Regions from separate parts of the Paenibacillus sp. FSL H3-0302 genome, predicted to be linked through region 3. Evidence: riboswitches for the same ligand, from Rfam matches in the RefSeq annotation. Region 3 holds a riboswitch; each other region holds the start of a gene.

Region 1 (8,015 bases), 570 kb from region 3:
CCCGCTCCGCTGACTTTGCTCCTGACGGTCCTTCCGCAGCTGTGTCAGTGATTCCTTCGCTTTGATCTGTGCTTGCTGTCCCCGTTCCGTTATTCGGGTAGGAGGCACTTGAACCAGGTCATCCAGAGGAGAATCCGCCAACAGGCGGAAATCTGTGCCTTTAATGACGGCTCTATCCTGCACAATATTATCTACACGAAATGTTAAATCACCGCCATAAGATTTGCGAACGACCAAGTCTCCTAAATTCATTACAACCACCACCTCTACCCCATCGTATGGGCAAAGGCCTCAGTTGGTTCATAACTCAACATATTTTTAAAATATAAGAATGTATAATGCTCCACCAGAATAACATCCTTATATTTCTACGAGAAACGGTTGTCGTCCTTAAGACAACAACCGTTTCCTATTGCTTATTCAATTCCAGCGGCTAGCAAAACACCGCTTAAGCGGGCGTATTCTTCAAGACTGAGTGTTTCTCCGCGACGGGTCGGTTCAATACCCGCTTCTGCGAGTAAAGCCTCCAGCTGCTCACGTCCTTGTTCAGGGAAGTAGCGAGCCTTCAGATTGTTAGCAATCGTCTTGCGGCGCTGTGTGAAAGAAGCGTGAACCACTTCAAAGAAATGCTTCTCACTCTCCACCTTTACCGGAGGATGCTCTCTAACCTTCAGACGGATAACAGCAGACTCCACATTAGGTTGAGGGATGAATACCGTACGTGGCACGATACAGACGAGCTCAGGCTCGCTGTAGTACTGCACGGCAATGCTAAGACTTCCGTATTCCTTTCCACCTGGAGATGCAGCCATACGCTCCGCAACCTCCTTCTGAATCATTACAACGATGTTATCAAGGGGAAGCTTCTCTTCGAGCAGCTTCATCAGAATCGGAGTAGTCACATAATAAGGCAGGTTAGCAACCACACTGACCTTGTTCACAGTGGTGAAATCTTCCTTGAACATTTCCTGCAAGTTCACATTGAGGACATCATCGTTACGAACCTTAACATGGGGATAGGGGGAAAGTACGTCTTTTAATATTGGAATCAGTCTACGGTCAATCTCTACGGCAGTTACAGCACCCGCTGTTAGTGCCAGACGCTCCGTCAGCGCTCCAATTCCCGGCCCGATCTCCAGCGCCCCAGAATCGCTATCTAGTCCAGCAGCGTCTACAATCTTGTCCAAAATATTTTGATCAATCAAAAAATTCTGTCCCAGGCTTTTCTTGAACTTGAATCCATAACGTTGAATAATCTCTTTGGTCCGTTTTGGAGTCGAAATTTCCTCTCTACCACTCATGAAGTAATGCCCCCCTGATCAATTTGGGCGAGAGCCCCGGCAAATTCCTCCCGCGTAATCCCAAACATCGCCAGCCGCTTGTACAGCTGTTTGCCGTTACAATATCCGATTCCAAGCAAATTACCAAGTGCCATACGTCTTTCAGCAGCCCGAGGGTGTACAAGCATTCCAGCCGCCATAAGATCATCAATACCAATCAAAGCAGGTGCTCCTTCAAAAGAGGTATGTACATTACGCAGCGCATGACGAATCGCCTCTGGCGATGCATTCTCTACACCGATATCCCCTTTTCGAGTTGCGTCCTTCTCTGGAATAAAAGCATGCTTGCAGCCCGGCACCTTCGCTGAAACGATTTTACGAATTCGCTCCCCAGCATGGTCCGGGTCCGTAAGAATAATAACCCCTCTACGTTCCATAGCAAGCGCGATCTTAGCAATTACAGTCCGGTTTACAGCAGAGCCGCCTGTCTCAATGGTATCCGCTTCTACAGCACGCTTAATGGCTACGGTATCGCTTTTGCCTTCAACGACGATTAATTCCTTAATCATATTTCTTGACTCCTTCCAAAAAAAGCAAAAAGAAGAGGATTCGCTCCTCTTCTTTTGGTTAAAGAATGTATAAGTGATGAGCGGTTGCTCTGCGATCAACGAAATGATCATCCAGCGTTCCTTAACGGTTATCATCACTATAGCTTATCAAAGGATTTTTTGCAAAAGCTTCAGTTCTAGTTAAGCTCTGGTTTCACAGGTCCAATCACATAAACGGTACGTGATTTACGGCCGAAATTACGAGCATGGCTCAGGGAATCATAATAGACATCCACTTTATTGCCTTTAATGGCACCGCCAGTATCCTCTGCACGGCGGAATCCAAGCCCATCGATATAAACCCACCAGCCAATAGGAATTACATTCGGATCTACTGCAATTGTACGACCTTCCGTTACGCGTGTTCCGGAGGCAGTTTTAGTACCTATCCCTGGCTCTTCTGACGAATAAGCTGTCATGGAGACGTTCTTAATCATCTTCTTGTACTCAAAGTCTACGCCAGCCTTGCTTGTGACGTTCTTAGTCTTAGCGCTAACTTTAGTCGTTTTGGAGGTAGTGCTTGATTTGGAAGTTGTTGTAGCTTTAGCAACTACAGTAGGCTTAGGAAGTGCTTTAGTACCAACGGCAATGATCTTATCTTTTGTTACCGTTTGTACTTCCTTGCCGATCATGCGCATAGAGGCCAGTTCTCCGTCTTGATAGATCTTTTCAATATGCTGAACCATGACGCCTGGTTTGCCTGCCTGTGCCACTCTAACTGTTCCCACAGTAAGGGAGGGATCTGCTGTCTTAATAACACGGAAAGGTAAGTTAGTTGTTCGCTGTACCGTTTGCTTGTTGATACGAACGATCTTAATCTCCATGTCAGCAGAGATGGTGGTGTCTAACGAAGGAAAAATCTTATCATAGCCTTCTAGGTTGATACCCAGTTTGTCAATCGCTTGACCGATAGTGTCTTCGGTCGTATATAACGTTTTTGTTGCTCCGTCCGCAGTAAGGCTAAATTTCTGCGCACGATTGATAACGACACGGTCACCGTCTTTTATTTCATCACTCAGACCTAAAGATAATTCATCATGCGGCTGCAGCGAAATTTGCTCTTTCTCCAACACATCACCAAGAAGTGCTTCTCGCGTTTCAAGTGTCTGTGTTTGCCCGTCTATTACTAAAACTAATTGTTTATTACTTTGACCGTGTACGTACAGCAGAATTAACAGCGCGATTGCGATTGAAATCACACCTGCAAGTAAAAGTACGCGAGTATTTACTTGCTCCCACCGTAATGCGAAAGACCTGCTGGATGACTGCGAATCATGGGATACCTCTGGTTGGAATAAGCCCATTCTCTCCATCCTCCTTACATAGCCTCGTCGTCAATTTGTATATCATGAGGACTGAATTTCTTTGACGAAACTATTTGAGATTGTCACAGGATACGCACGTATTAACTTAGCGTCTCCTGCTCATGGATCGCCTGCTCGGCACAGCTACTCCCACACCTGTTATATAACAGTATGCGGGCAACATTCAGTTTATTCAAAAATAAAGAAGCCTAAAAAGAGTTCTCTTGAGGACTCTTTCGTGGCTTCTCCGATGTCAGAATACGCGGGAATGTTTGTGCACGAGGTTGCCTCTCTTACTTGCGCTTACGGGGTTAGCTGTCGGGTTCGGACGAAAGAGAGACGCCCTATTTCAGGTCACCCGCTCACGGCGGTTGCCCTTAAATTCACCCCAAAGACCACGTGAAGAAATCAAATATTGTTCTGCGGCAATTCCTAGTCGTATTCAAGATACAGGCATGCGGCAGTTCAATATTGGTTCCCCCGTTCTCCATACGGAGACTCAGCGAGACGATCCATGAATCAATGGCTGTCACAATAACAACAGCTCACATCACTGAAAAGATGATATCCTGTTTTGATGCATGTTGTAAAGGACGATTCAACCACGTTTACGCAAATATATGGTTAAAATATTGTAATAATCAGCCGTTTTTATATTAAAAAAGTTTAATATATCGGCCATTCTCTATTTTTCACCCGTTTTACTCCTGTTTTCAGACAATCCCAAATCGTTCCAGTGCGTTCGCATACGTAATTTTAGCCAATTCTTCCCATGTTAACCCTTTAATTTCAGCCGCAGCCTCTGCTACTAACTTCACATGAGCACTCTCATTTCGCTTGCCTCGGAAGGGGTGTGGAGTCAAATATGGAGCGTCTGTTTCGATCAATAATCGGTCCAATGGCGTCTGTGCAAGCACCTCTTTAGGCACTCTGGCATTTTTGAACGTGATCGGTCCTCCAAATGACAAATGAAATCCTAGGTCTAGACACATTTTTGCGGTTTCCCAGCTGCCTGAGAAAGAATGCATTACGCCACCAATTTCATTTGCTTTTTCCTCCCGTAAAATCCGTACGACATCTTCATGGGCATCACGGTCATGTATACAGATTGGCATTTTTAGTTCACGGGCTAGTCCAATTTGTTTGCGGAAGACCTCCTGCTGCACATCCTTGGGAGAGGTATCCCAATAATAATCCAACCCAATCTCTCCGATGGCCACCACTTTCTCATGGCTGCAAAGAGAGGCGATCCAATCGAGGTCCCCCTCTTTCATATCAATCGCATCCTGTGGATGCCAGCCCACCGCTGCATAAATATAATCATAAGATTCAGCCAGCTTCATCGTTGAAGGGATCGTTTCCCGATTAAATCCAATATTGATCATCTTGCTAACTCCGGCCTCTACTGCACGAGCTATAACTTCCTCGCGATCCTCGTCGAATTGAGGCGCATCTAAATGTGTATGTGTGTCGAACAGATACATTTTAAAGCTCACTCCTTGTTGTTTTTATCAATAGTTCCATAAATATTTGTATTATTTTGCAAAAATCTCTGCTACAGAAGAGGGCAACCGTGTAAGGGCTTTTTTCAGCTTATCCTGTGGGAAATATAGGTGATATCTGCCACGATGAATCCCGCTTATTGAGCGCACAATATCCGATACCTCTGAAATTTCCCGCAATTGCTCATTGCGATCAAGCAGTAAAATTTGATTATTGTCGAAGGCTGCTCCTGGACGGAACACATCATAAGGCAAATCTGTCGGATAATCAATCTCTAAGTCATATTCTGGGTTAAGTCCCGCTCCCGCAAAACTGCTGCGGATTTCCGTAATCATATCTGTATCCAAATTCTCGATCTCTACATATTTATACAGTTTACGATGAATAAAACGGGTACACAAGTCGCTTAATAACTCATCTTCTTCAAGTGTCCATTGCATAAAAGCAGTCTGTACCAGTGCCTCATCAAGCATTAAATATTGCTTCACTGTTACTTCTCCTCGAAAGAGATCTTCCAGCGGAGCGATCATAAAGCGAAATTTGTACTCCTCTTGGAACAATTCTTTAGCTCTACGGAAGATTTGACGCAAAATAATTTCAGAGCTGCGCGTCACCGGATGAAAATATACCTGCCAGTACATTTGATAACGCGACATTAAATAATCTTCAATGGCATGCATACCTGATTCTTTTACTACAATCCGCCCATTATAAGGACGAAGCATTCTCAAAATCCGATCAATATCGATGGTTCCATAGTTTACACCTGTATAGTACGCATCACGCAGCAAATAATCCATACGATCAGCATCCAGCGGACTGGAAACCAAATTGACAACAATTTCATGCTCATATGTCTTAGAGATAACTGAGGCTACTTTACGAGGAAAATCTTCCTCCACATCACGCAATATTTCGGTGATCTCCGTGTCCTCCAAAATAATTCGGCAGGTCCAATCCTCATGGTTCATTTCAAAAGCTTCTTCTATAGAATGTGAAAATGGACCATGCCCTAAATCATGCAGCAAAGCCGCACACAAAGTAAGCAAACTTTCTTCAGGAATCCAATCCTTATACCCGCTGCGCTCAAATTGCGAAATGATTCTCCGTGTAATTTCATATACTCCTAAAGAATGAGAAAAACGACTATGCTCTGCACCATGAAAAGTGAGATATGAGGTACCTAACTGGCGAATCCGGCGTAAACGCTGAAATTCTTTTGTATTAATTAGTCGCCAAATAATCGTATCCTGTACGTGAATATAATTATGAACGGGATCCTTGAAAACTTTTTCTTCCGTGAGCGGCTGCTTCATGAGATCAACTCCTTCTAATAATTTAATATGATTTTAACTAATATCAGTATATAATAAGTAATTATGTCGTACTTTGTCGAAAAGTATCATTTTTGGTCTTGGTAAATCGACAAAATGCTTTCAGGGTAATTCTTAATTTTTATAGGGACATTCAAAGTTCTTATGGAAATTTTCTTATTCAGCCTATGAAAAAAGGTTGACTGATTTGGGAATCGTTGGTATTATAAGTATCATAAAACAGTGAACAATGTCGAATAATGACGTTTTTGGAACATTGAGAGGAGTAACGATTGTTATGATGAAATCAACAGGAATTGTAAGAAAAGTAGACGAACTTGGACGGGTTGTTATTCCTATTGAATTACGCCGTACACTTGGCATTGGCGAAAAGGACGCACTGGAAATTTACGTTGATGGCGAACGGATTATGCTTAAAAAGTATGAGCCTGCCTGCATTTTCTGTGGCAACGCTGAGAACGTAACTTACTTTAAAGGAAAAATAGTTTGTCATGAATGCATATCTTCCATCCCTACCCCTGTGACAAACTAAATTAAATAGTATATAATAGAACTAATCAAATTGTTAATTCTAACCTTTTCATATCTCCTTGACCTCCCGTGACCGCGGGAGGTATTTTTTATGTCTGGGTTTGCCCTCCTGGTTATCCCCTCCCTAAGGGCAATGTGCTTCAAGACGGAACTAGTAATACTTAGTTGTATTTCTTACAGTTATTTTAAATGCTTTTTACCATTAAACGAATTAATTGTATTTTGTACACTTATATTTCCTATATCTCCGTGAAATCAATCCTTTCCACCTTTATAACTGTATGAAGTACAACTAAACGAACAAATACATAAAAAAATTCAAAAATAACTGTACAAAATACATTTAACCCGCAGATAAATCATTCAAGCTCGGGCAGGCCGTTTCCGACAATCCTTAGTTATTCTAAGAATTCGTCTACAACACTTACTCTTCTGCTCTATCAAGCAACGCATTATAAATATCCCGTTTGGCTACACCCCGGTCTGATGCCGCTTTTTTCATAGCCTCTTTCCGTGGTACATCCTGTGCTTCGTAATGAGCTACATGATCTTCAATGCTTAACTGACGCCACCACGCCGATTCTGCGATTTCTGCATCTTCCTTGCTCTCCCCTTCTACGACAATAACATATTCGCCTAGCGGAGGATGTTCAGCCAGCCATAGTGTACATTCCTCAATCGAACCGCGTAGAAACTCCTCATATCTTTTCGTTAATTCACGTGCCAACACAATCTGGCGATTACCGAATGCTTCTTGAAGATGAGCAAGTGTCTTAACTACGCGATGGGGAGATTCGTAGAACAACAAAGTGCCTTGAGCCGAACGAAGTGGACTTAATGCTGCTCGGATGTCCTTACGCTCTCGGGGAAGAAAGCCGATAAAGGTGAACGTATTCGTAGATAGACCAGAAGCGATCAAAGCTGACAACGCTGCGTTAGCTCCAGGGATAGGAATCACCGGAATTCCATGACTTATTGCAAGGGCTACAAGATCCGCTCCAGGGTCAGAAATCGCTGGTAAACCGGCATCGCTGACGAGTGCCAAATTTTTTCCTTCTATTATATAGCGTACAAGCTCAGGTCCACTGGCGGCCTTATTATGCTCATGATAACTAAACAACATCGAAGGTGAAATCTCAAAGTGGCTGAGTAATTTTCGGGTCTGTCTCGTATCTTCCGCGGCAATAATATCACATTCCTGCAATGTACGGACTGCACGATAGGTCATATCCTCCAGATTACCGATAGGTGTAGCCACCAGAAAAAGCGACCCTGTTGTCTCCTGAGTACTGGTATTAGTCTTGTTTTGAAAACTGCTTTGGCATGATATCGTCATGATTTACCCTCTTTAGCACCATAGTAGATGTCCATAATCTCTGGACAGTATTGATTGTCCTCATTATATACGATGAGCGGTGGTTGTAAACGAACCTCAGGCTTTCCATCACGTGCAGC
Region 2 (8,015 bases), 1.9 Mb from region 3:
TGTAATTTTATCGTTAAAGTTGGGGTTAGTGAATCTCTCCATCATCTTTTCTATATACCGGTCATGTTCTATGGGCTTGAAGCCATATAAATGCACCAATAAGGCCCCTGTTTCCTTAAGCACCCCGTGAACACGAACTCTGATTTCGGGATCAGACATCGCTTCTTGAATGCTAGTATAACCTTCCAGGTATCCAAAATAGGCTGCACTGCAATGACCTGTATTCACAGTATATAGCTTCCGTTCGAGGTATGGCGCCAGCGAATCCACATAATGGACGCCTTTAATTTCATTGTAATTACCAATCATTCCACTGCGGGGAATAACCCACTCACTGAAGGGTTCAACGAGGATTTCAAGTGAATCTGTATTTTTCTGCATAGGTACAATCCGGTCCACCATCGCATTGGGAAAAGCGACATTGCGGTCGGCAAGTTCCTTGAAGGATTGCTTCATATGCCGATAAACTGATTTTTTCAACTTCTGACTGCTTCCAATCCCATTCTCACAGGCAATGATATGAAGAGGGTTGAGATTTCTGCTATTTTCAAGCCTTCGTTCGATGCCCTGCGCAATGGTCTCAGCAATATCTTTTAAAGCGGATATTCCGACGGCAGTTGTCACAATTTCAGCTTCTGCTATAGCTCTAGTAACGTCCTCAGTATCATTCAGATTGATTGCAGTAACATTATCAACAATAAAGCTGTCCCGGTTCTTGTTAGCTAGGGTGACAGGATATTGCCCACGTTTTTGCAATTGGGCAATTTTACTCTTATTTCTTCCGACGAAACAAACATTGTAACCGGAGTCCGACAACATAGGCCCAATAAAACCTCTGCCAATATTACCTGCTCCAAAATGTACGGCTCTCAATTTGGTATCCCCCTTTAATTTGAACTTAGTTTCTCGGTTTCTCTATACGAAGCAACGTTGAGTAACTACATGATCAAATTCAAGAAGACTTAGATTATCAATTTTATGGTGCTGCTTATCGAATTCAAGAAAATTAGTAATTTCGTTAGGCGTCACAATGCAACGGATGCCAGCTGCTGCCGCTGCCTTAGATCCATTCGGTGAATCCTCGATAGCAACCGCCTCATCAGCTGTGATTCCAAGACAAGCTAACGTTTGGTTATATAGCTCGGGATCTGGTTTCACTTTTGCCACATGGTCGGCAGTCCGAACACATTCGAAATACTCGCGAATACCCAATTGATTCAGATATTTTTCCACCCATTCCAGTGAAGAACTTGAGGCCAGCCCTACGCGCAGTCCAGCTGCTTTGGCGGAATCAAGATAATGCTGAATGCCTGGTCGTATTGTTTCAAGCTCCATAAGTTTACTGTGTCTCTGTTTAACAGCCTTACTGAACTCTTCTTTGTCAATCGCTAGCTTAAGATCAGTCATTAAATATTCATAAGGATTAAAACTGTTCAAGCTCGTGCCGATGCAGGTGGAATATTGTTCAAGCGTCAGATCCACTCCATATTCTGCATAAGCCTCGTTAAATGCGGTGTACCAAGCAGTCTCCGTGTCGATAATCGTTCCGTCAAAATCAAAAATAATTCCTTTGATCACAATCAACCATCTCCCTCGTATTATGTTTGGTTAGAATATCTTACGCAAAACCTTCTGCATATTCTACAAAAAGCTATTTCGGCTTGCGTTTGACTATAAAAACCATAACAAAGCCCTTCTACTGACGTCAAGCACGGTAGATAACATGCCACGTAATGATAACGATTACAATCAATGTGGACAAACCTGGATTTTTGCATCACCTGAACATCTTAATACATAACAGTAATCAGATTCAAAAAAACACCACAATCCTATGTGCTTCAAGGGATTCCTTTGCCAAGTTTATTATGAAGACAAGCTCCCTCTCTTTCTCTCGATTGCTGTTATTTAGAGTATTTTTCCAAGCAGCTAAAAATAATTCAAAATAATTTTAAACACATCCTTTTTACTTGATTGTACAAATCAAATTACGGGGTTATTTTTTGTCCATTGAGTAAAAAGAGGCTTTAATTTATGATATATTTTAATCGAGAATGATTATCATTATTGGTGGTCGTTACATATAATAGGGAGGCAATAAGATATGAACAAGGTACGACAGTCCTTCGCTGTGGTATGTGTACTATTTTTGCTGAGTACATTGCTACTAGCGTGCGGAAACTCAAAGGAACAATCCTCTGCCAATAGTACGGCAAACGCAACCGGGAACTCTTCCGCTGCAACCGCAGTACCTTCAGCAGAACCCTCAGATAGCAGTACAGATGAAGCAGCAGCGACTACTCGTTCCTATACAGATTACATAGGGCATACTGTAGAGATTCCGGTGAATCCGCAGCGAATTATCTATTCTGGAGAAACTTATGGCGATTTGCTCGCACTTGGTGTGCAGGCGGTAGGTTATCCTCTTTCTATGGGTGAAGGCCAGGTTTTTGAAGATCAATTACAAGGTGTGGAGGATGTAGGCTTCCCTATCAATCTGGAAAAAACATTGGAGCTTCAGCCTGACCTGATCATCTATGCGGGCACAGATGAAGCTGATTTCGAACAGCTCTCCAAAATTGCACCCACTATAATATTTGATACCTTTGCCCCACTCCAGGAACGTATGCTGGACATTGGTGGAATTGTTGGGAAAACGACTGAAGCAGAAGCATGGCTTGCGCAGTATAAAACCGCTGAAGAGAACATGTGGAAGCAATTGAAATCCGCAGGCATGAAAGAGGGCGAAACGGCTGCGGTCTTCACTTATTATCCAGGAGACAGACTGTTTATAATGGCAGCAACCGGACTTTCCCAGGTACTCTATGGGGAGAATGGCTTCAAGGCAACTCCAGCTATTCAGAAAATCCTTGATGAAGGTAAAGGGTTCCAGGAAGTATCCATGGAAGTCCTGAAAGAATATGCCGGAGACCGGATATTCCTCTTGACTCCAGTGGCAGAAGAAGCAAAACAATCCACAGAGAATCTATTAAAGAGCCCTATCTGGAAGAGCCTTCCTGCCGTCAAGAACGGATATGTCTATACACAAGACATCATGAAGACTTCAAGTGATGCGACAACAAGAGAATGGCTGCTTGGGGAAATTCCACAGCTATTGAATATGAAATAACCTTCTGTGATGAAGAGTTTAACTCAAGGCTGATAAAAAACTGCAAGAAGCATGTCAACAGCTGTTGATATGCTTCTTTTTTTTATATACAATGAATTCATTGATAATCATTCTCACCAAATGAACGGAGGCTGAACCCATGCTGCATACATCATCGTCCTGCCCCCCACTCCACTCTCTGCTATTTCAGCTAAACGAGGCCGAACTGATGATTCAAGCTGCCGATTCAAGCTCTATAACGCGTACAACCCAGGACTATACCCTTCTCATATTTACTGGAGGGAACGGACAATTGAACCTCGATGATCAAAGCGTGATACTAAGTACGGATAAATGTTATCTACTATCTCCTGGAATCTCCTATAGTACGGACAACCAGGAGCTGACGTTGTATTATTACCTCATCACCTTTACAGCAATTTATACAACCGAGCATCCTAAACGATATTCTGGAGAGCTGCTTTCCGGCAGACGGGAGTTAATTGTGCACCCGTTCACCAAGGTAATCCGACTAGTCGAAGACCTGCTCATGAACAGGAATAACACCGATGATGTACAACAATTCAAGCGACAATTAAAATTCCAAGAATTGCTGCTGCTACTTTTTGAGCATAATTACCCTTCCAAACACCTGCCAAGTCCTACGGAATCCGTAGAAAAGACCATAACATTCATTCAGGAGCATTATACAGAGAGTATCACCGTGAAGCAGTTAGCTGAACTGGCGGGAATATCAATCTGGCAATATACACCGATCTTTCAGCAGCTTACGGGTAAAAAGCCGCTTGAATACCTGACGGATCTGCGCATTAATCATTCCAAACGATTCCTGCAGGAATCGACTGAACCACTGCGGGAAATCGCCAGACTGGTCGGCTTCTCGGACGAATACTATTTCAGCCGCCGCTTTCGGCAAAAAACCGGAGTTACACCCGGACAATATGCACATCAGAAAGGTCGTAAGCTTACCGTCAAGGATTGGACGGGTCATGAGGTGGAGATTCCAGAGCGAGCGAAACGTATTGTCTATCATGGCGAAACACTTGGCGACCTTCTCGCGTTAGGCGTAAAGCCTATCGGTGGAGATGAAGCGTTCGCCCGGAACAGCGTCTATAAACATCGGCTTAAGAAGCTCGCCAACGTCGGGTTTCCACTGGACCCGCAGTTGACCGCTTCCCTAAACCCAGATTTGATCATTTTGGCAAATAGTGATGAAAGAGCCTACAGAGCAGTTTCTGGTATCGCTCCGACACTCACCTTTGATTCATTTGCATCTCTCGACAAACGAATGCGGACACTAGGCAGTTGGCTAGGTAAACAGCGCGAAGCCGAAGCATGGCTGGAGTCATTCACAATCAAAAACGCTGCCATGTGGCAGCAGCTTTACACGACAACCCTCCAAGTTGGAGAAACCGCCTCTGCTTTGGTCTATGATCATGGAGATCATCTGTATGCTATGGGAATGTCCGGATTCTCCACTGCGCTTTATGCCCCATGTGGATTACAACCGACTGAAGAGATCCAGGCCATATTGGACGAAGAGTTAGGGTTCGCCGAAGTTGATCCAACACGACTGCCTGCCTACGCCGGAGATCATATCTTCATGTTCATTCCGGAACGCAAAGACTCGCGAGCTGCGATGGAACGATTACTAGACAGTTCACTTTGGAACAATCTCCCGGCAGTACGTCAGGGACATGTTTATCTGCTCGACGGAAGCAAATGGAACTCTAGTGATGCGTTAACCCGGGAGAAGCTGCTAACGCTGTTGCCTAAACTACTCGGCGGAAGTAGCGCTAGCAATTGAAAGTGAATCTAGGATTCTCTTTTGACTTTTCAAAACTTGATAGGGTATACTTTATCTACGCTTAATTTCCAACTTTTACAGTTGAAAAGCGGGGGAACCAGTTAATTGGGGCGAATCATTGAGCATTAGAATGTAGGGTACCATCTTACCCGAGTCCGTCAGCTAACCTCGTCAGCAGTGGATGGGTCTGCTTTTCATGTTATTTACATAACCAGAGACCCTTGCTAAGGGTCTCTTTTTGTGCTTTTTTGGACCCTGCTGGCAGTAGATTGGCCTTTGACACTAAGGCTCCCTCATTTCTCACACTACGAGACAAAGGAGAGATGTACGTGCAAAAGGTAAAGTACTTCACGGATATTAACAAAATAGCTATGTTGTCTGAGCTGGAAAAAGAGAATCTGAAAGAAATTACGGACAAATTTGTTTTTCGTGTAAATGACTACTATCTGTCTTTGATTAACTGGGATGATCCAAATGATCCCATCCGTAAGCTGGTTATTCCTAACGAAGGTGAACTGCTGGAGTATGGGCGCTGGGACGCCTCCGATGAGGACACGAATTATGTGGTACCTGGTTGTCAGCACAAGTATAGAACAACTGCACTACTGATTGTATCCGAGGTCTGCGGGGCTTATTGCCGCTACTGTTTCCGTAAGCGTCTGTTCCGAAATGACGTGAAAGAGGCGATGGCTGATGTCTCTCCAGGCTTGGAGTATATCGCAAATAATCCGGAGATTAACAACGTACTTCTTACGGGCGGGGACAGTTTAATTCTCTCCACACCGAAGCTAAGATCCATTATTGAAAATCTAAGAAGCATTGAGCATGTTAAGATCATTAGACTGGGTTCCAAAATTCCCGTATTTAATCCGATGCGGATCTCTGAAGACGAAGAACTGCTGGAGCTGATTCGTACTTACTCTACCGAAGACAAACGAATCTATGTTATGGCGCACATCAATCATCCTCGTGAAATCACACCTGAAGCCAAAAAAGCATTTAAAGCTCTCCACAACGCAGGGGCAATTGTCGTAAATCAGACCCCCATCCTCAAAGGCATCAACGATGATCCCGTTATTTTAGGGGAACTACTGGACCGGCTTTCATGGGCTGGCGTTACACCCTACTACTTCTTTGTGAACCGGCCCGTAGCCGGAAACCGGGATTTCGTATTACCGCTCGAGCAAGTCTATCAAATTGTAGAAGAAGCCAAAGCCAGAACCTCAGGACTTGGCAAAAGAGTACGCTTATCCATGAGCCACACCTCAGGAAAAATAGAAATTCTCGCCATTGATAACGGAAAAGCCTATCTCAAATACCATCAATCCAGAGATCAGGAATACGGAAAATTTATGATTCTAGATTGTCCAAAGGACGCCGAATGGTTCGATGACCTGCCTGGGAATGAGCAATATTGGACCCCACCTGTGAAAAAAAACGATGCTATTATTTCTGTTAATGATTTATCAGGCGAGCCTGCGGATTTAATCTGTAAATAGATTTAATCGACTCTGTCATAGGATATTTCTTCATCACCAACAACAAAACTCCTCCCTCCCAAAATTAGCCCGAAAAAATCTATGATATAATCACGCTGTAACACGAAATGGACTAATGGGTGGGAATGCACACATGAAATTGGAACGATTGATTTCTATGATCTACAAGCTATTGAACCACGAAGTTTTATCTGCCTCCAAGCTGGCTGAAGAGTTTCAGGTTTCCCAGCGAACAATCTATAGAGATATCGATGTGATTTGTGCCGCTGGCATCCCGGTCGTATCGTATCAGGGTACTAAAGGTGGATATGGCATCATGGACGGATATAAAATGGATAAAAGCCTGCTCCGTTCGTATGATATCACTTCTCTGATTACTGTACTGAACAGTCTTTCTTCCGTGTTTGAAGATGAACATACGCAAGGAACCATTGAACGGCTGCAAACGATTGGAACGGAGCCACAGACCTCTAGTCTCGCGGTGGATCTTGAAACCCGGCGTACGGATCCTGACGCACTTCCTCTTTTACGTGCGGCTATAGCGGAACGAAATGTTGTCCGTTTTGATTACATCAGTGTAAAAAATGAACATACAACCCGTGAAATGGAACCAGTAAAGCTTCATTTTAAATATAGCAACTGGTACATCTATGGTTATTGCCGGACACGGCAGGACTATCGGGAGTTCCGACTTTCCCGGATGCTGAATTTGTTCCTGACGCAGGATACCTTTCATTCGCAACATGAGGTACCCAAAGAGGCCGGCTGTTCAAACAGGGCAGATCAGGTGGAGGAAATAGTGATCCGGGTAGGCCCTGAGGCTTTAGCAGAAGCTTTGGATCAGTTTCATCAAGTCGACAAGGAATTTCATTTCGATAAAAGCATGACGATGCGAATTCCTGTGTATAAGCCATTGGAAGCACGTTGGCTTTGGTCCATTCTGCTGAGTTTCGGCAGCGGCGCCGAAGTCCTCGAACCCCCTGCATTGCGAGGTATTTTAAAAGAGCAGCTTCAAAACACACTCAAACTTTATGAAGAAGTATGACAGTCTGATGTCATACTTCTTCTTTTATATTAACTACAGTAACAAAAAACAAATCCATGACCATTCAAAAGGAGAATGTACGAATGACAAATTATCCAGTAGAAATGTTTAAATACCACACATGGGCAAACCAAACTATCCTGGGGAGAATCAAGGAACTCCCGCCTTCTGTGCTAAGTCAAGAAGTGAACAGCTCATTTCCCACCATCGCTCATGCCCTTAGCCATATCTATGCGGTTGATACGATGTGGTATCTTGTATTAACAGGCACTGCCATGCCAGAGGCTTTTCAACAAAGTATCCCGCTAAATTTGAGCATTCTAGATTCTGTGGATGAATACGTAAATATCTTTGCCCAGCTATCAGAACAATACAAAGCATGGTTACACAACCAATCCGATTTGGAGCAAACCATTCTGCTTGACAATCCATTCGCCGGAATCCGCCAAACACACCTATCAGAAATTGTGTTGCAAGTCGCCAATCACGGGACTTATCATAGAGGCAATGTATCTACTATGTTACGGCAGTTAG
Region 3 (8,015 bases):
ATAGAGAATAACTGAGGATCAAAATCATCCTGACGATATATTTTATGAAGCTCTATGAAGGTGCGGATAGTAATCTTGTCTGCCTCATTAGATTGTTCTAACAACATGGAACTAAGTACGTAGACTTCATTAGTATACTTTTGAACACACTCTGCAAATTTAGTACTGTAGGTGGACTCGGGAGGTAAGGGGTCAGGCATGGTGAACACGATCCTTTCAGATTGAGAGATTTGCTTGAATCTATAATATAGAAAAGTAAGAGATGGATTTATTGATGAGATCGGCGGTGTCTGGTTCCGGGCAACTGTGTTTTTGCTGGGAGGCAGTGGATAAAGCTTTTGAAGGCTTGTAGTAGAGCCGTTCACTTCTGGAATTGCTCCCCCCTGCTGCAACACTGTACAGACGCCCTTGCTGAATATGCCCTGCCAAGGATTTACCCTGGAGCTTGGCCTTTAAATCCTGCAAAGCACCCTGAACTAGCTCAAGCTTAACCTGCTCCCAATCTGAACCTTCGCGGCGGACCTTATCCAGCGCTTCTTCAAGACGGCAATGACAGATGGCCCGTAAAAAAGAACTCCATTTAATAAGATCGAAATTTTTGGTGTTGGCAGAGATCAGACAAGCCCCCCAACTGCAGCCTCCCTTACAGGTGAGCTTCAGAATACCATAACGGCAGCCTTCAGCCCCTTCCATTCCATAGTGAATAGGCTCGGGTTCATCCAATACAAATACTTCAATGCGGGATAGTCTGCGCTGGTCCATAGTAGGGTTCCTCCTTAGATTTCCAAAAGCTTTAAGTCAACATGATGAGTGACACTAGCCTTTTCTACACAAGCGAGCATCTCCATTTTATTCTCACAGACTGCGGTATGCTCTAGCCATAGTCGGAACTTCTCTTTTCGTATAACAGATAGATGTAAGGGAAAGGTGCTGCGGGATCTCAAGACATACCAACCGGCGCTTACATCTTTCCAAGGCTCCTTGAAGGCTGTAAACCACGGGAGCTTTTGGTGTGATGACCAATCCTGCTGCTGCTGTTGTTCTCGAATTTTTTTATATATCTCATATACAATCTTAGAGTCTAAACAGTCTTTACAAGAAGAAGGTGTGCTGAACTGGCGAAGGGCTTGGATCTGGTTCTGGCCAAATGCATAGCCTACAATGTACCTGTGATTATGTTCTTCGAACCACAAGGCCCCGAAACAAATGTAATTTAGACTTATCGGCTCAAGCAGCCCTTGATGTATCCCTAAATAATAGTGCTTCAAAACATTCACCCCATCCAGCGTGCTATCACCTAATAAGCTTAGGTAACGCAAAAACCGCAGCAAGAGGAGGACCTCTGCTGCGGTTTTGGATTACAGGCAGATATACCTGGGCCAAAGCGTGGCGGATCAAGGGTCTCTCTCTTTACGCTTACGAGGTTAGCTGTCGGATTCGGACGGTGAGAGTCGCCCTACCTATTGAGACTTATGCAGTCTCCTTTGGATTCACCCCAAGTAGGCCAGGTGGCCTGATGGTTCCCCCGTTCCCTGCGAATGCAGGAACTCAGCGTTGATTGTTTTTCATGAATTAGATTCAACCCGAATCATACTCTTTTCAAGATTTTCTGTAAAAAACGGAAAATGTTCTTTTAGAGCAATTTTAACCATATCCTGCCGACTACGACTGAAAAACGAGGTAAATAGGTATTTATGGCGTGTTATCGCGCCTCTTTCTCGCTCAGCCTCAGCTTCTTGCGTTTCTACCTATAATGGGAATTTGCAGTATTTTCGCTCTAAAAAGGTGAATAAAATCACATGTATTATAGATAGCGATTAAACGCTCCAAACTCGAGTAAACAAGAGATATAGAGAGATTAGATATCAAGTAAGCGCTATCTAATGGGAAAATAGTTTTTAATTTGCATTATTTTGGCATCATTCAGGTTTTACAAGTCTTCGTGCATAAGAGTATGATTACTCCTGTTTCAACGACAATCGAATATTTGATCCGCTTAATTTCCGGTAAGGAAAGCGGGGGAACCAACAATCGGCAGCCGATGTGAGAGTCGGAAGCCGGTTATGGGGTGAATCCTGTAGAGGGTGTGAGTGAGCTTGCATCTATACAGGTAGGGCGACTCTCACCGCCCGAATCCGACAGCTAACCTCGTAAGCGTATGGAGAGAGGATGAGTGCAATGTGACCGCTAGCGAGCCACAGAGGAGATCCTTTGTGGCTTTTTGCTGTGCTCTTAGAAGCAAAGCATTTATGGAGGCCTCCCCTAAGAGGTCGCTAAATTCATCATTAGCGGTATTTGTAAGGCAGCGTCTAATGACGTGACACAACCGAGCTTTAGGTTGTGCCCGAAAATGACGATAGGTCAACATCCTTTCGGAGATTTTCGTTGCCTCCTTGTTGTAAATGAGCAGGAGGAGAAAAAAGATGACGGATCAGAATGAATATGTGCTTGTATGTGCGCCTACAAAGGCGGGAGAACATTTCATTAAACTTCTGAAGTTCAGGGGTATTAAGATGGCGGGATTAACCAACAATGTGGCTGAGAAAGCTTTACTTGAGGAGCTCGGGATTGAGCAGGTTATTCTAGTGGATACCCGCCATCAGAGCACTTGGTTTCGCCCATCGTTCCCGGTAGGAAGGGTATATCTGTTTGAGAGCAGCTTTCCGCTTTGCTGCCGCTATATTCAGATGTGCCGTACCTGGACGACACAGCCGATTTTTGTGATTACAAGTTCAATAAATCCTAGATTGGTCTATAAAAGACTTGGTGCGAGCTATGTAATCTATTCCCATAGTGGTGATGCTGATTTTCTAATCGATAGATCACCTCATCAAGGATAATGGAAGGAGTGCGGAAGATATGATGGATCTGTATATGGTGGCTTCGTTAGCTGTAATTTACGGGTTATTTTATGGCTTTATGCGCTGGTGCGCAGGTGTAGTTGAGGATACGGGGAGGGATAAGCTGTGATTCTAGTAATCGCTGTTACCCTACTGTTGTTTATATATCTGGTTTACGCGTTGATTCATCCTGAGAAATTTTAAGGAGGGGCATTCATGGGCATTTTGCAAATAGTCGTCGTAATTGTAATTCTCATCTTGCTGGTCAAGCCGATGGGAACGTATTTATATCATGTATTTTCTAACGAACCGAATCGTACGGATCGCTGGTTTGCAGGCACAGAGAAAGGTATTTATAAGCTGATCGGCCTGAAAAAACGGGACGGAATGTCCTGGAAGAAGTATGCACTCAGCTTTGTTTTAACTAATATCGTACTGGTTGCTTTCAGTTATATTTTTCTAAGATTACAGCGGGGATTGCCGCTGAACCCGAATGGAATTGCTGATATGGAACAGACGCTTTCATTCAATACGGTGATCAGCTTTATGACCAATACGAACCTGCAGCATTATAGCGGGGAGACGGGACTATCGTATTTTTCACAAATGGCAGTCATCACGATGATGATGTTCACGTCTGCAGCGAGCGGATTTTCTGTTGCGGTTGCTTTTGTCAGAGGGATTACAGGACAGAAATCAGTCGGGAACTTTTTCGAGGACTTCGTAAAAGCACATATTCGTGTATTCATTCCATTAGCTCTGCTAGTTTCATTGGTGCTGGTAGGATTGCATGTGCCACAAACGCTCAAGCCATCGCTTGAGGTCACTACACTTGAAGGGCAGACGCAACAAATCGCTATCGGTCCAGTCGCTTCTTTGGAATCAATTAAACACTTAGGTACGAATGGTGGCGGCTTCTTCGGAGCCAATTCAGCACATCCTTTTGAGAACCCTAATCCACTTACGAACGTTCTGGAGATTCTCTCTATGTGGATGCTGCCAGCCTCTTTGCCATATATGTACGGATTGTTCGCTAAGAACAAACGTCAGGGCTGGGTGATTTTCACAGCAATGATGACCTTGTTCGTACTACTGCTGGGATTGAATTATTATGCGGAAACCAAAGGCAATCCAGCTATCAATGCGCTGGGGATCGAGTCTTCGCAAGGCAGCATGGAAGGTAAAGAGGTACGTTTTGGTATCCCGCAATCTTCGCTGTTCACTTCGGTAACAACGGCAGCTACGACAGGTAGTGTTAACAATATGCATGATACGCTGACACCGCTGGGTGGCATTACCCCTCTGGCCCTAATGATGCTCAACAACGTCTTCGGGGGAAAAGGTGTCGGACTAATCAATATGCTGATGTATGCCATCATGGGCGTCTTCTTATGTGGACTAATGGTCGGCAGAACTCCAGAGTTTCTCGGGCGAAAGATAGAAGCCAAGGAGATGAAGCTGATTGCGATTGCTATCCTTGTGCATCCGTTCATTATCCTTGTACCAACAGCAGGTGCGTTCTTAACGGACTTGGGCAACGGTTCCATCACGAATCCCGGATTCCATGGACTTAGCCAAGTGTTATATGAATATGTCTCTTCTGCCGCGAACAATGGTTCAGGATTTGAAGGGCTTGCGGACAACACCACCTTTTGGAATGTTACAACCGGAATCGTAATGCTGCTTGGCCGTTATGTCTCTATAATCGCGATGCTGGCAGTTGCAGGCTCACTGATCCAGAAGAAGCCAGTTCCTGAGACGATTGGCACATTCCGCACAGACAATGGTCTGTTCACCGGAATTCTGATTGGTACCGTAGTAATTATCGGGGCTCTGACGTTTCTGCCAGTCATTGTGCTCGGCCCGATTGCAGAATATTTGACCTTACGGTAGGAAGAGGGAGAACAAGATGAGTACTGTAAAAAGAAAAAAGCTGCTGACGGGACCCATACTCCTAAGCGCTGTAAAGGATAGCTTTATTAAGCTTAACCCGGTGACGTTAATCAAAAATCCGGTCATGTTCGTTGTCGAAATCGGTACGATTATTGTATTGCTTATGGTACTGGCCCCCGGATATTTTAATGCAGAGAAATCGGTAGGCTTCAATATCACAGTGTTGTTCATTCTGTTATTCACAGTGTTGTTTGCCAACTTCGCTGAAGCGCTGGCTGAAGGCCGCGGGAAAGCCCAGGCGGATTCACTCAAGAAAACGAAACAGGATATCACAGCTAACAAACTCGTTGGAGGGTCTGTGAAGACCGTTTCTTCTTCCGAGCTTCGTAAAGGAGATATTGTCATCGTCAGTCAGGGAGAACTTATCCCTGGCGATGGTGAAGTGATTGAAGGGCTGGCCTCCGTAGATGAATCTGCAATTACAGGTGAATCTGCACCTGTTATTAAGGAAGCCGGCGGAGATTTTGGCTCAGTCACAGGCGGCACCCGGGTAGTCAGTGATGAGATTAAAGTCAAAATTACCAGTGATCCCGGTGAGTCATTCCTGGATCGGATGATCTCCCTCGTTGAAGGGGCGAAACGCCAAAAGACACCCAATGAAATTGCACTAAATACACTTTTGATCAGTCTGACGTTGATTTTCCTGATTGTAGTAGTGACCTTGCGGCCTATTGCGACTTATCTGGGCGTTGATCTAGATATTCCTGTTATGATCGCCTTGCTGGTCTGTCTGATCCCGACCACAATCGGGGGACTGCTCTCCGCTATCGGGATAGCAGGGATGGACCGCGTCACACAGTTTAATGTCCTTGCTATGTCAGGGAAGGCCGTTGAAGCTGCCGGCGACATTAATACAATGATTCTAGATAAGACCGGTACGATTACTTTCGGAAACCGGATGGCGAGTGATTTTGTGCCTGTTGGAGATGAAACGGAAGCTGAGCTTACGGCTTGGGCAGCTATTAGTTCGCTAAAGGATGAGACTCCGGAAGGACGTTCGGTTATTGAGCTGGCTAAGAAGCTGGAGCGCAGCTATGACAGCAAACTTGCTGAAGGCGGAGAGTTCGTAGAGTTTAAGGCTGAGACCCGGATGAGTGGTATAGATCTACTTGATGGACGATCTGTTCGTAAAGGGGCAGTCGATTCCGTGAAGAAATGGGTACAGTCGAAGGGCGGAGTCATTCCCGCGAACCTCGACAGTAATTCCGATGCTATCGCTCGGATGGGGGGGACCCCGCTTGCTGTTGCGGTAGACAACCGGATTTATGGACTTATTTACTTAAAGGATACGGTTAAGCCAGGGATGAAAGAGCGGTTTGATGAGCTGCGAAAAATGGGAATCAAGACTATCATGTGTACAGGGGACAATCCGCTGACCGCAGCTACTATTGCCCGTGAAGCAGGGGTAGATGATTTTATTGCAGAGAGTACACCTGAGGATAAAATAGCGGTTATCCGCCGTGAGCAGAACGAAGGCAAGCTGGTGGCAATGACTGGTGATGGTACGAATGACGCACCTGCCCTTGCCCAAGCTGATGTGGGCTTAGCGATGAACAGTGGGACTACAGCCGCTAAGGAAGCAGCAAACATGGTTGATCTGGACTCCGATCCCTCGAAGATCATTGAGGTTGTAGCTATTGGTAAACAGCTACTGATGACGCGGGGCGCGTTGACAACGTTCAGTATTGCGAATGATATCGCTAAATACTTCGCAATTATTCCGGCAATGTTCATGCTCGCCATTCCTGAAATGGAAGCCCTGAATGTCATGGGATTGGGTTCACCTAGCTCGGCAATTATATCTGCATTAATATTTAATGCGATTATTATTCCGCTGCTGATCCCATTGGCTATGAAAGGTGTCTCGTATAAAGCGATGAGTTCTACGAAGCTGCTGGGACGTAATATTTTTATCTATGGTTTAGGTGGAGTAGTCGTTCCTTTTGCGGGCATCAAGCTTATTGATTTGCTCGTAAGTGTATGGATATAACAACGGATTGACTAATCATTGAAAGGGTGAGAGCATCGTGAATAACAGAAAATCGAATGCGGACGCTGAAGAACAGTTGTCATCATCGAAGGGTGCTAATTTCTTTATTATATTACGGCTATGTCTAGTGTTTATTGTTCTTTGCGGAGTGATTTATCCTCTGACTACTACAGCGATTGCTCAAGTTCTGATGCCATCGCAAGCGAACGGCAGTCAGCTGAAGAATGACGCTGGAGTAGTTGTGGGCTCAGAACTCATCGGGCAAAGCTTTACGGACCCGGCATTATTCCATGGCCGTGTATCCAGCATTGATTATAAAGCGGAAGCCTCAGGCTCCAATAACTACGGCCCATCCAACCCGGATATGCTGCAGCGGACGAAGGATTCCATCACACAGTGGCAGCTTGATAATCCGGATGTGCCTGTAAACAAGCTGCCGGTTGATTTAGTAACCAACTCGGGTTCAGGTCTTGATCCGCATATCACTCCTGCGTCGGCAATTGTGCAGATTCCCCGGATCAGTAATTTGACTGGGATTCCAGCCGCGCAGCTGGAAGAGCTAGTGAATAAGCAGACCGAAGGTCGCGATCTAGGGCTGTTTGGTGAAAAGCGGGTAAATGTTCTGAAGCTGAACATGGAGCTGCAGAAATTAACGAACAAATAAATATAGCTAATATCCCTGCCCGATTGTTCAAACTGGGTCAGGGATATCTTGCTTTCTGGCATAGAAGAGTGAATGGGTGAACGGGTTATTAAGGAGTGGTCTTGATGGGAACATATCGGAGGAAGACGCCGGAGGAACTGCTGCTCTCTATTTATGAGCTGCATCGTGGACGTCTGAAGATCTATATAGGTCCGGTCAGTGGATCAGGCAAGACCTATCAGATGCTGCGTGAGGGTCAGGCGCTGAAAGCACAGGGCATCGATGTTGTAATCTGTGCGGTTTCAACCAACCAAAGTCCAGAAACAAGGGATCAGCTGGGTGACTTGGAACGGATTCCAAGTATTCATTGGTTTCAGAAGGAGATCGAGAAGAAGGATCTGGACGTGGAGGCCATTGTGGCGCGTAATCCAGAGGTTGTACTGACCGATGGATTGGCTCATCATAATCGCGAGGGTGCGGAGAGATCGACTAGGCTGGAGGATATCAAATATTTATTGGGCTGTGGAATTAGTGTCATCACAACTGTAAACGTATACGAGCTGGAAGGCGCAGCAGATCTTGCGCGGAA
Region 4 (8,015 bases), 1.6 Mb from region 3:
ACCTGTGTTCTTGCCTGCTCTATTCCGAGTTTAGCTTCCCGCCCCAAAGAATGACTGCTTGAAGGATTCCCAAAATGACCGTAAAGATAAGGGATCATAACCTCTGCTACTTCCTTATCTACTGGTGTTGTAGCGTTGTAATCTAAATAGATCATATTAAGTAAAGCCCCCTTTAACCATAACGCGAAACTTATACTTCTTGATGTTTTAAAAAAGAAAGCACAGCAGTCTCAGCTTCATCCAGATTATTCACTTTAAAAGTAACTCTCTCAATGCCTTCATACTGAGTGGACGTATAATCGTATCTGGGATCATAGTAATATTCTAGCAGCAGCGCCACAGCTTCGCCGAACAAATCTGCCTGCAAGCATCGCTCGATTTCTGCCGCAATAGGGATATGAATTCGGGATTTAATACTCCGAAATGCAGAAATACACTGCTCCTTGTATTCTTCTGGCCGGTAATCCTCAAGGATTTGCTCCACTCTGGCATGCAAAGGCATCTCAATCCAGATCTGCGTTCCGCTCTCTTTTTGCTCGGCCATAAATGGGGACATTACTACCTTACCAATCTTTTTGCTCTCCGCTTCAAATAGTACATAAGGAGAATCTCCGATCTTAATTAACTCCTCTAAAAGAAGACTATCGAACGTTTTTTGATTGTTCGCACGAAGGCCAATCTCACCAAAAATAGAACCACGATGACCTGCCATCCCTTCCAAATCCAGAACGGGGTAGCCTTGCGCCTTCAGGCGGTGTAACAGATTGGTTTTACCTGTGCCTGTATTTCCGTGAATCACATAAGACTTCGCCTTACATTCATAGGACTCCAATTCGTCGAGCACCCATTTACGATAAGCCTTATAGCCGCCTATCAGCCGGTAAGCATGAATATCCATTAAAGAGAGTACGGTCGCAGTTGTACGGCTGCGCATACCCCCCCTCCAGCAGAATACTGCTTTGTCTCCTTGAATCGCTGCAAATTCTTTGACAAAAGAAGGCAGTTTTGCCGCAGCAATCTCCAAACCACGTTCTTTCGCGGCCTGCACACTTGTCTGTTTATACAACGTCCCTACTTCAGCCCGTTCCTGATCATCAAAAAAGGGAATATTCAAACTATCCGGCAGCGTTGCATCTTTATATTCAGAAGGAGATCTAACATCAATAATGGTGATCTGCTTCTTGTTTTTTAACACTCTAAGTTCTTCCAGTGTAATGTCCTGAAACAATATGCTCTCTCCTCTGGTGGCTAACCTTCATAATTTGCTCTAAGCTGATATACAACAGTTATTCCACAGCAGCTATAACTGTAATCTGACCCGGATGCTCTTCCGTTACCTCTCCGATCAATGCCGCTTCTACCCCTGCATCTACTAACTCTTTTAGCAAATCTTCGCTTTGTTCAGGGGCCACAGAGATCAGCAGTCCGCCAGAAGTCACAGCGTCACATAGAATATAGCGGCTTAGTTGGTCCATCTCCTCCGGATAAAGAATGCTGCCTTCCAGATGGGCAAAGTTATTCTTAGTGCCTCCTGGAACAAATCCCTGCTCCGCAAGCTCTCTTACTCTTGGCAGCATCGGTACATCGCCTTGACGAATGATCAGGCCCGTGCCGCTCCCTTTAGCCATTTCCGAGGCATGTCCCAGTAGCCCAAATCCGGTAACATCTGTACAAGCATGTACATCATAAGGCTCCATGATTTCAGCCGCTTTTTTATTCAAAGTAGACATTACTGTCGTAAGGCGTGTGGTTTCTTCAGGAGATAGCTGATCCTTTTTAATGGAAGTTGTTAAGATCCCCACACCGATAGGCTTCGTTAGAATCAGCTTGTCTCCCACCTTGGCGCCCGCATTCGTTCTCACTTTGTCAGGATGCACAAGGCCCGTAACGGCCAATCCGAATTTGGGCTCTTTATCGTCGATGGAATGTCCGCCCACAAGAGTAGCTCCTGCTTCCTGTACTTTATCCGCTGCACCGCGCAAAATGTCACCGAGAATGCTTTTATCTAAAACAGAAATAGGAAAGGCCACAATATTAAGCACCGTAAGCGGCTTTCCACCCATCGCATAAATATCACTTAATGCATTGGCTGCTGCAATTTGACCAAATGAATAGGGATCATCCACGATCGGCGTGAAAAAATCAACAGTTTGCACTAACGCTAATTCATCACTTAAACGATACACCCCTGCATCATCACTAGTATCAAGACCTACTAGTAGATCCGGGTTAGGAACAGTTGGTGGCAGACTACGAATAACCTGCATGAGATCGGCGGGACCGATTTTGCAGCCGCAGCCCCCTTTTGAAGATAATGAAGTCAGTTTTATAGTTTCAGCTTGAGACATCATGACTCAGCTCCTTTAGTATGAATTATCTTAATCTTACACGAGTAGATCGCATTGTACAAAATGCAAGAGTAGCAGATGCGTTGCTTACTACGCCTCCTTCTATAACTATTTAGAGTCTATTGTTCTTTCCCACGTCTGGTGAGCTATATTTGGTGCTGTGGTAGGGTAGGGACATTAAGTGGCGTTCTAGGTACAATATGCTTGTAAATGTTCAACATCCATCGGTTAGTAAAATAACCAAAGGCTGGCTCATTCGTAGATTTCACTACGGATAAGCCAGCCTTTAATTGGATGTCCATTATATTAGGGAAATCCTCCCTAATGTTCATCGATAATCGCTTTAAAATGAGGTTTTTAGGGAATTCCTCCCTAAAAATTCATGCAAATACCCATTTATGGCTAAAAACATCCTATTATTAGGGAGGATTTCCCTAATCTACGTTCTAGGAGCCATAATCTCCTTCATTTTAGGGAGAATTCCCCTAAAGTTCTTCCCAGAAAGACGACCCATAGCCAGCTCATTCCGCCCTGGCTATGGGACGCCTATTTTCTCACTTAAACGCTTCGCTTGTGAAGGTCTCCCAATAGATCAGCTAATCTGCTGAGTACCCTGCTGCTTCTCTAAGAAACGTTGAAGAATCGCATTGAATTGCTCCGGCTGGCACAGATTACTTGGATCTAATGCGTTCGGAATAATCGCCAACTGCGCATGTGGCAGCTGAGACACCATTTCCTTCATACAATTCACTCCAAATTCATTAAAGTCCCCTACAATACATAAAGCAGGACGTTTAAAAGCCTTTAAGCATCTGGTGTAATCAACATGGCTCGTAGCCAGCCTTTGCCGATATAACTCCCGGGGACGTTTGTCCAGCAGCCCTCTTCTAATCTCATTGTAGGCCAGACTCCAGCGCTCTCGGTACATCATCCGAATCGAAGGCAACACCAGCTCACTTGGGAGATAATACATTAGTAAACTGCAATATGCTGCCATAGTTTGTATTTTCCCTACTATTGTTGATCCGTGAGTCCTACAAAAGCTATCCGCGACCACAATGGCTTTTACACGCTCAGGATATTGTTTGGCAATATGCTGAACGACTAAGCCACCATAGGCGATTCCTACAAAAACTGCTTCACGGATACCTAGGTCATTCAACAGCATAATCAGATCCAGACATTGCGTCTCAATAATCTCATGTGGGGCCTCCAGCAGTTTACCAGACTTGCCATTCCCCCGTAAATCGCACAAAATCACTTTATATTTATCGGAAAAATACTCCAGCTGTGGTTTGAACATACTGTGTGTTAATCCATGTCCATGGATAAACACAACCGGAGTGCCAGTTCCATTGATTTCATAATAGAGCGAAGTTCCGTTCAGTTTAGCGATAGGCAAAGGTAACACCTCTTTCATAATAAATTCTACGACTATATCTGCTTAAAAACGCAGCAAAAAACCACAGAGGGATTCTCTGTGGCTATTCATCACTAAACACGCCATTCATCCTCTCTCCATACGCTTACGAGGTTAGCTGTCGGATTCGGGCAGTGAGAGTTGCCCTACCTGCAGGGATGCATATTATGCACCCGGAACAGGATTCACCCCATAACCAGTGCCGACTCTCACATCGGCTGCCAGTTGTTGGTTCCCCCGCTTTCCAGAAACGGAAATTAAGCGGATTGCTTATGTAATTGTAAATTTAAGATAATTCTCAGTTCTGAGATGAATCATACTCTTGTAAGGTTTTCTTGTAAAGGAGGGCTCTGGTCAAAATAATGTTGAAAGCAATGCTTTTCATTTCATATTAAGCATACTCTTCATTTTCTCTTTCTTTTGCTCTTGTTTACTCGTTTTCTTTAGAAAAACAGCTCTGAAGCAAGCGAAAAAGGGGGTGATTCACCAGTACTTTCCTATTTAATAAGAAACGACAATCTTCAATACCAATATTGGGCCAGTTTCTGTACCTTGGGGTATTCGTCGTTTCTATGTCCCCGATCCGTTTGGCAAGCTTGTTAATATTATTTCACATGAACAGCACGAATGATTTCATAAAAAAGAAAAAAGCTAAGCAGAATCAGAGATCTCCCCCTGTCCACTTAGCTTCCTTTTACAATACTATGGCTACAAAAGATCGGCGTTTTTCAATGCATGCTCCAGCTTGGAAAAAAGAACAGCGCACTTCTCATAAGCTCTGGGTCGCTTTGCTTTACTTGTTTTTTACTGATTGAGCTTCCGTCGCTTTGCAGCTTTTTGATCCGACTTAATACTTCATCAGCCTCCAAAGGAATTTCCATTGAAACACTCCTTTCTCAGTGACCTGTTCCCTTCATTTTCTCCATAATATGTTTATTTATTCCGTACTCTTAATTTTCCCAGATTAAACCATCTGATAGATGGGTTGTTCAGCAATGAACCGGGTAGGAAGCATGGGATATTTGTCTGCTAAGATTTCAGCTAAATATTTCATCCCCGGTGCTTCACTCTCCGCATGACCTAACATGATGAGCGCTTTAGATTTGCCTTGGTGCCCTGCATCCCGCACATATTCCGGAGTCTCCCACTCTGGTCCTTCTCCAGCAATAATTAAATCAAGATTGTGATCATTAAAAAGCGGAATAGCCATCGTCCCGCCTCCTCTGTAACCTACTAATATCCCTACGCGTTTGCAGGACAGAGACAGGTCACCAGCAGCGCGTACATAAGAGATGCCTAGCTTACTTTTAATATACTGAGCAGCTTCCATTACAGTCATAGCAGGAATAGTGAGAATCGTAGCAGCCGCTTGCTGCTCTTCCACATAGTCTGACCAATCCAGCTCTCGCAGCAAACCCATCATAATCCCATCCGGCTCTTGCCGATGCCAATAATCATGATAACGAAAAATAGCTATTGGGGAATGTTCGATCAGACTTTTTTTCGCATGATAAACCGGATCACCTTCTAACCACTCGCTCGCTGCATGATGGCTATAAAATACACCTTCATGCGTGATCAGCAAATTGGCTCCTAACGCTATTGCTTGCTCCACAATATTTTGTGTGGCAGAGAAGGCCGTAATAATCCCTGTGACTTCAGTTTCCGGTTCCCCTGGGTTCAGAATATCCACAGTCCCTTCTACCTGTTCCACAGTTCCCATTAAATCTTTCAAAATCGCTCTAATCGTGAGGCTCACTATCATCATCCCTCGAATCGAAATCTAATAAATCTTTCTGCCTTTAAGATCCTCAATTCCGCTCTTGCGGTAAAAATACGTATTGATCCGATCTCTCCATTCCTGCGCATGCTCTGCTTGCTCTTCAAGACGTTGCTTCACTTGTACATACAATCCACTCTCCATGCTGCCTTCAAGTGATTCCCATGTTGCTAGAAGCTGTGCAGCCTGCTCTGCCCCCTCGAAATGAGTATCGTAGATATGTTGTATAACCGTTTGCCCCGATTGCAGAACATGCGTGTATGGAACATGATGGAAGAACAGCAGCAGCTCTTCTGGACAAGACGCTAGATTCTCATAATTTGATGCGTTAAGACCCATATACTGTCCGCTATACCCCGTTCCCGATTTGACTGAACGATCCACACCAATGCCCTTATGATCCGCATAATGGTACGTTCCCCACTTGGCGTATTCATATCCATCCACATTCGGCCCATAATGATGATCCGGATTAACCATCCAGCCCACACCTAATGGAGCTGTGTAAGATTCGTAAATCCTCCATGAGTCCATTAACATCCCGCGAATAGCAGCCACTAGACCTTTATCAGTGCCAAAGGTAAGGCGAATCCATTCCTCAGCTATTTCTTTTGCCGTCAGCTCCGGATTCCAAATTAATCTCCCATATCCATACAGATTGGCTTGAGCTAACCCATGCCCCGTCCAGTTCATGTCATCCCCGACATTAGTTACAGCAGCCACACCATTATACTTATTTCCCCACACCGATCCGTCCACAATATGTTTCACAAGCGTAGTTTGCCCTTTGGCATAAGTATTGAAATCAAGGACTTCTTTCCACTGTGGAACGAGATAACAGAGATGCCGCTGCTGCCCTGTATATTCTTGAGCAATCTGAAACTCCATCAGATGATTGGTATGTTCCAGTGCGCCAAACAGCGGAGATACCGGTTCTCTAACTTGAAAATCCATCGGTCCGTTCTTGATTTGCAGCACTACATTATCATTAAATCGGCCATCCAATGGTTTGAAATGATCATACGCTGCTCTGGCCCGATCTGTCTTACGGTCACGCCAATCCTGCTTGCAGTTATATACGAAACAACGCCAAATCACGATTCCGCCAAACGGCTCCAGTGCTTCTCCCAGCATATTAGCGCCATCGGCATGGTCACGCCCGTAAGTGAATGGTCCAGGTCGATTTTCTGAATCTGCTTTGACCACAAACCCGCCAAAATCAGGGATCACTCGATAAACCTCACCCGCCTTATCTTTCCACCATTGCCGCACCGCTGGGTCCAGTGGATCAGCTGTCTCTAATGCTCCGATCTGTATCGGACTGGCGAAGTTAGCACTGAGGAATAGCTTAATTCCGTATACGCGGAATATTCCTGCAATTAACGCGATATCAGGCAAATATTGCTCCGTTATAAATAGAGATTCAAGCTCATGAACATTCACATTGTTAATCGAAATCGCGTTGATCCCCACAGAGGACATCAATCTGGCATAATCACGCAGCCGCTTTGTATCGTTAAGAAATTGATTGGACTCGTAAAAAAAGGACCGTCCAGCATAGCCACGTTCAATACTGCCATCAAAATTATCCCAGTGATTAATCATTCGCAGGCCGTTCACCGGACTCATAGACAAATTCAGAGCGTCTATTTCGCTTTCTGTTCCTATCAGCCGTAACAGATGGAATACGCCATACAATATTCCAACAGGCGTTGAAGCACCGACAGCGATACATTGCTCAGTAGCGTTTGTACGTATAAGGAAACCTTCAGGACCCAGTGAATCGGTTCGTTCTCCTGCGAATACTCTACTAATTAATGGATTCCCCCCTTGGAAGGTTCCTATAACGATACACGGTCCTTCAGGTTTCGCTGTGAGCAGTGGCGCTTTGCCCAGCATAGAGGTCATCCCCTGTATGAATTCCGCGGCTGCCGCCTGAATCGTCTCGTTGTCCTCCGTTACTACCAACTCAACACACCAATCTATATATTGATTGTATAGAGATCCTGATTTCAGCTGACCATAATTGAGCCAAGCCTCATAAGCGGTATTTGTCATGTTTATTCCTCCCGTATAAATAACCCGCCCTGGATTGAAAAGGACGGGTTCATGATTCGCAAGCTTGAGCAGGTTACCCGCTCTATGATTTGGTGACAGCGTTAAGCAATTGGTGATACGCTGGCTTAGGATTATGCTGCTCATCGAATAGAAATGGCCAATTTTTCCGTCCCCGAACAGGGAAGCCGTCCAGCCATGTATAGTCATCCGCTGCTCCCCAGAAAGTGACTGAGCTAATCACGTCGCGGTATTCTTTCAACAGAGCAAACATCGCTTCATAGCGCTCTGCCTGTAGCTCGAGCAGTTCGGCAGGTGCAACCTTTAAATCCATTCGTTTGTCATCGAAACGGAACATGGACACATCCAGCTCTGTCAATTGGAGCTGAAGCCCTAAAGATGCATACTTCTC

Evidence for each region. Region 3 has a riboswitch for cyclic di-AMP ahead of MHH50_RS02700 (hypothetical protein). Riboswitches for the same ligand answer to the same signal wherever they lie in the genome.
Region 1: it holds a riboswitch for cyclic di-AMP, as region 3 does, so the genes downstream of both, MHH50_RS00190 (3D domain-containing protein) here and MHH50_RS02700 (hypothetical protein) in region 3, are expected to answer to the same signal.
Region 2: it holds a riboswitch for cyclic di-AMP, as region 3 does, so the genes downstream of both, MHH50_RS11120 (KamA family radical SAM protein) here and MHH50_RS02700 (hypothetical protein) in region 3, are expected to answer to the same signal.
Region 4: it holds a riboswitch for cyclic di-AMP, as region 3 does, so the genes downstream of both, MHH50_RS26275 (alpha/beta hydrolase) here and MHH50_RS02700 (hypothetical protein) in region 3, are expected to answer to the same signal.

The regions. Positions count from the first base shown of each region.
Region 1 is NZ_CP150284.1:37,790-45,804, reverse strand. Features, by position in the region: gene yabG (sporulation peptidase YabG) at 1-252, opposite strand, end outside; gene rsmA (16S rRNA (adenine(1518)-N(6)/adenine(1519)-N(6))-dimethyltransferase RsmA) at 417-1,301, opposite strand; gene rnmV (ribonuclease M5) at 1,298-1,849, opposite strand; gene MHH50_RS00190 (3D domain-containing protein) at 2,026-3,192, opposite strand; cyclic di-AMP (ydaO/yuaA leader) riboswitch at 3,478-3,707, opposite strand; gene MHH50_RS00185 (TatD family hydrolase) at 3,906-4,676, opposite strand; gene MHH50_RS00180 (HD domain-containing protein) at 4,728-6,011, opposite strand; gene MHH50_RS00175 (AbrB/MazE/SpoVT family DNA-binding domain-containing protein) at 6,307-6,561, shown strand; gene rsmI (16S rRNA (cytidine(1402)-2'-O)-methyltransferase) at 6,985-7,896, opposite strand; gene MHH50_RS00165 (tRNA1(Val) (adenine(37)-N6)-methyltransferase) at 7,893-8,015, opposite strand, start outside.
Region 2 is NZ_CP150284.1:2,550,636-2,558,650, reverse strand. Features, by position in the region: gene MHH50_RS11140 (mannitol-1-phosphate 5-dehydrogenase) at 1-873, opposite strand, end outside; gene MHH50_RS11135 (HAD family hydrolase) at 916-1,578, opposite strand; gene MHH50_RS11130 (ABC transporter substrate-binding protein) at 2,105-3,130, shown strand; gene MHH50_RS11125 (AraC family transcriptional regulator) at 3,270-4,937, shown strand; cyclic di-AMP (ydaO/yuaA leader) riboswitch at 4,986-5,127, shown strand; gene MHH50_RS11120 (KamA family radical SAM protein) at 5,267-6,436, shown strand; gene MHH50_RS11115 (YafY family protein) at 6,570-7,481, shown strand; gene MHH50_RS11110 (DinB family protein) at 7,565-8,015, shown strand, end outside.
Region 3 is NZ_CP150284.1:603,939-611,953, forward strand. Features, by position in the region: gene MHH50_RS02685 (hypothetical protein) at 1-107, opposite strand, end outside; gene MHH50_RS02690 (hypothetical protein) at 241-762, opposite strand; gene MHH50_RS02695 (hypothetical protein) at 777-1,331, opposite strand; cyclic di-AMP (ydaO/yuaA leader) riboswitch at 1,400-1,564, opposite strand; cyclic di-AMP (ydaO/yuaA leader) riboswitch at 1,984-2,173, shown strand; gene MHH50_RS02700 (hypothetical protein) at 2,424-2,840, shown strand; gene kdpA (potassium-transporting ATPase subunit KdpA) at 3,057-4,733, shown strand; gene kdpB (potassium-transporting ATPase subunit KdpB) at 4,750-6,783, shown strand; gene kdpC (potassium-transporting ATPase subunit KdpC) at 6,821-7,447, shown strand; gene MHH50_RS02720 (histidine kinase) at 7,552-8,015, shown strand, end outside.
Region 4 is NZ_CP150284.1:5,912,614-5,920,628, forward strand. Features, by position in the region: gene MHH50_RS26255 (cysteine desulfurase family protein) at 1-155, opposite strand, end outside; gene mnmH (tRNA 2-selenouridine(34) synthase MnmH) at 191-1,228, opposite strand; gene selD (selenide, water dikinase SelD) at 1,287-2,348, opposite strand; gene MHH50_RS26270 (hypothetical protein) at 2,495-2,680, opposite strand; gene MHH50_RS26275 (alpha/beta hydrolase) at 2,941-3,768, opposite strand; cyclic di-AMP (ydaO/yuaA leader) riboswitch at 3,856-4,042, opposite strand; gene MHH50_RS26280 (hypothetical protein) at 4,497-4,649, opposite strand; gene MHH50_RS26285 (Nif3-like dinuclear metal center hexameric protein) at 4,733-5,491, opposite strand; gene MHH50_RS26290 (alpha-glucuronidase family glycosyl hydrolase) at 5,552-7,606, opposite strand; gene MHH50_RS26295 (endo-1,4-beta-xylanase) at 7,689-8,015, opposite strand, start outside.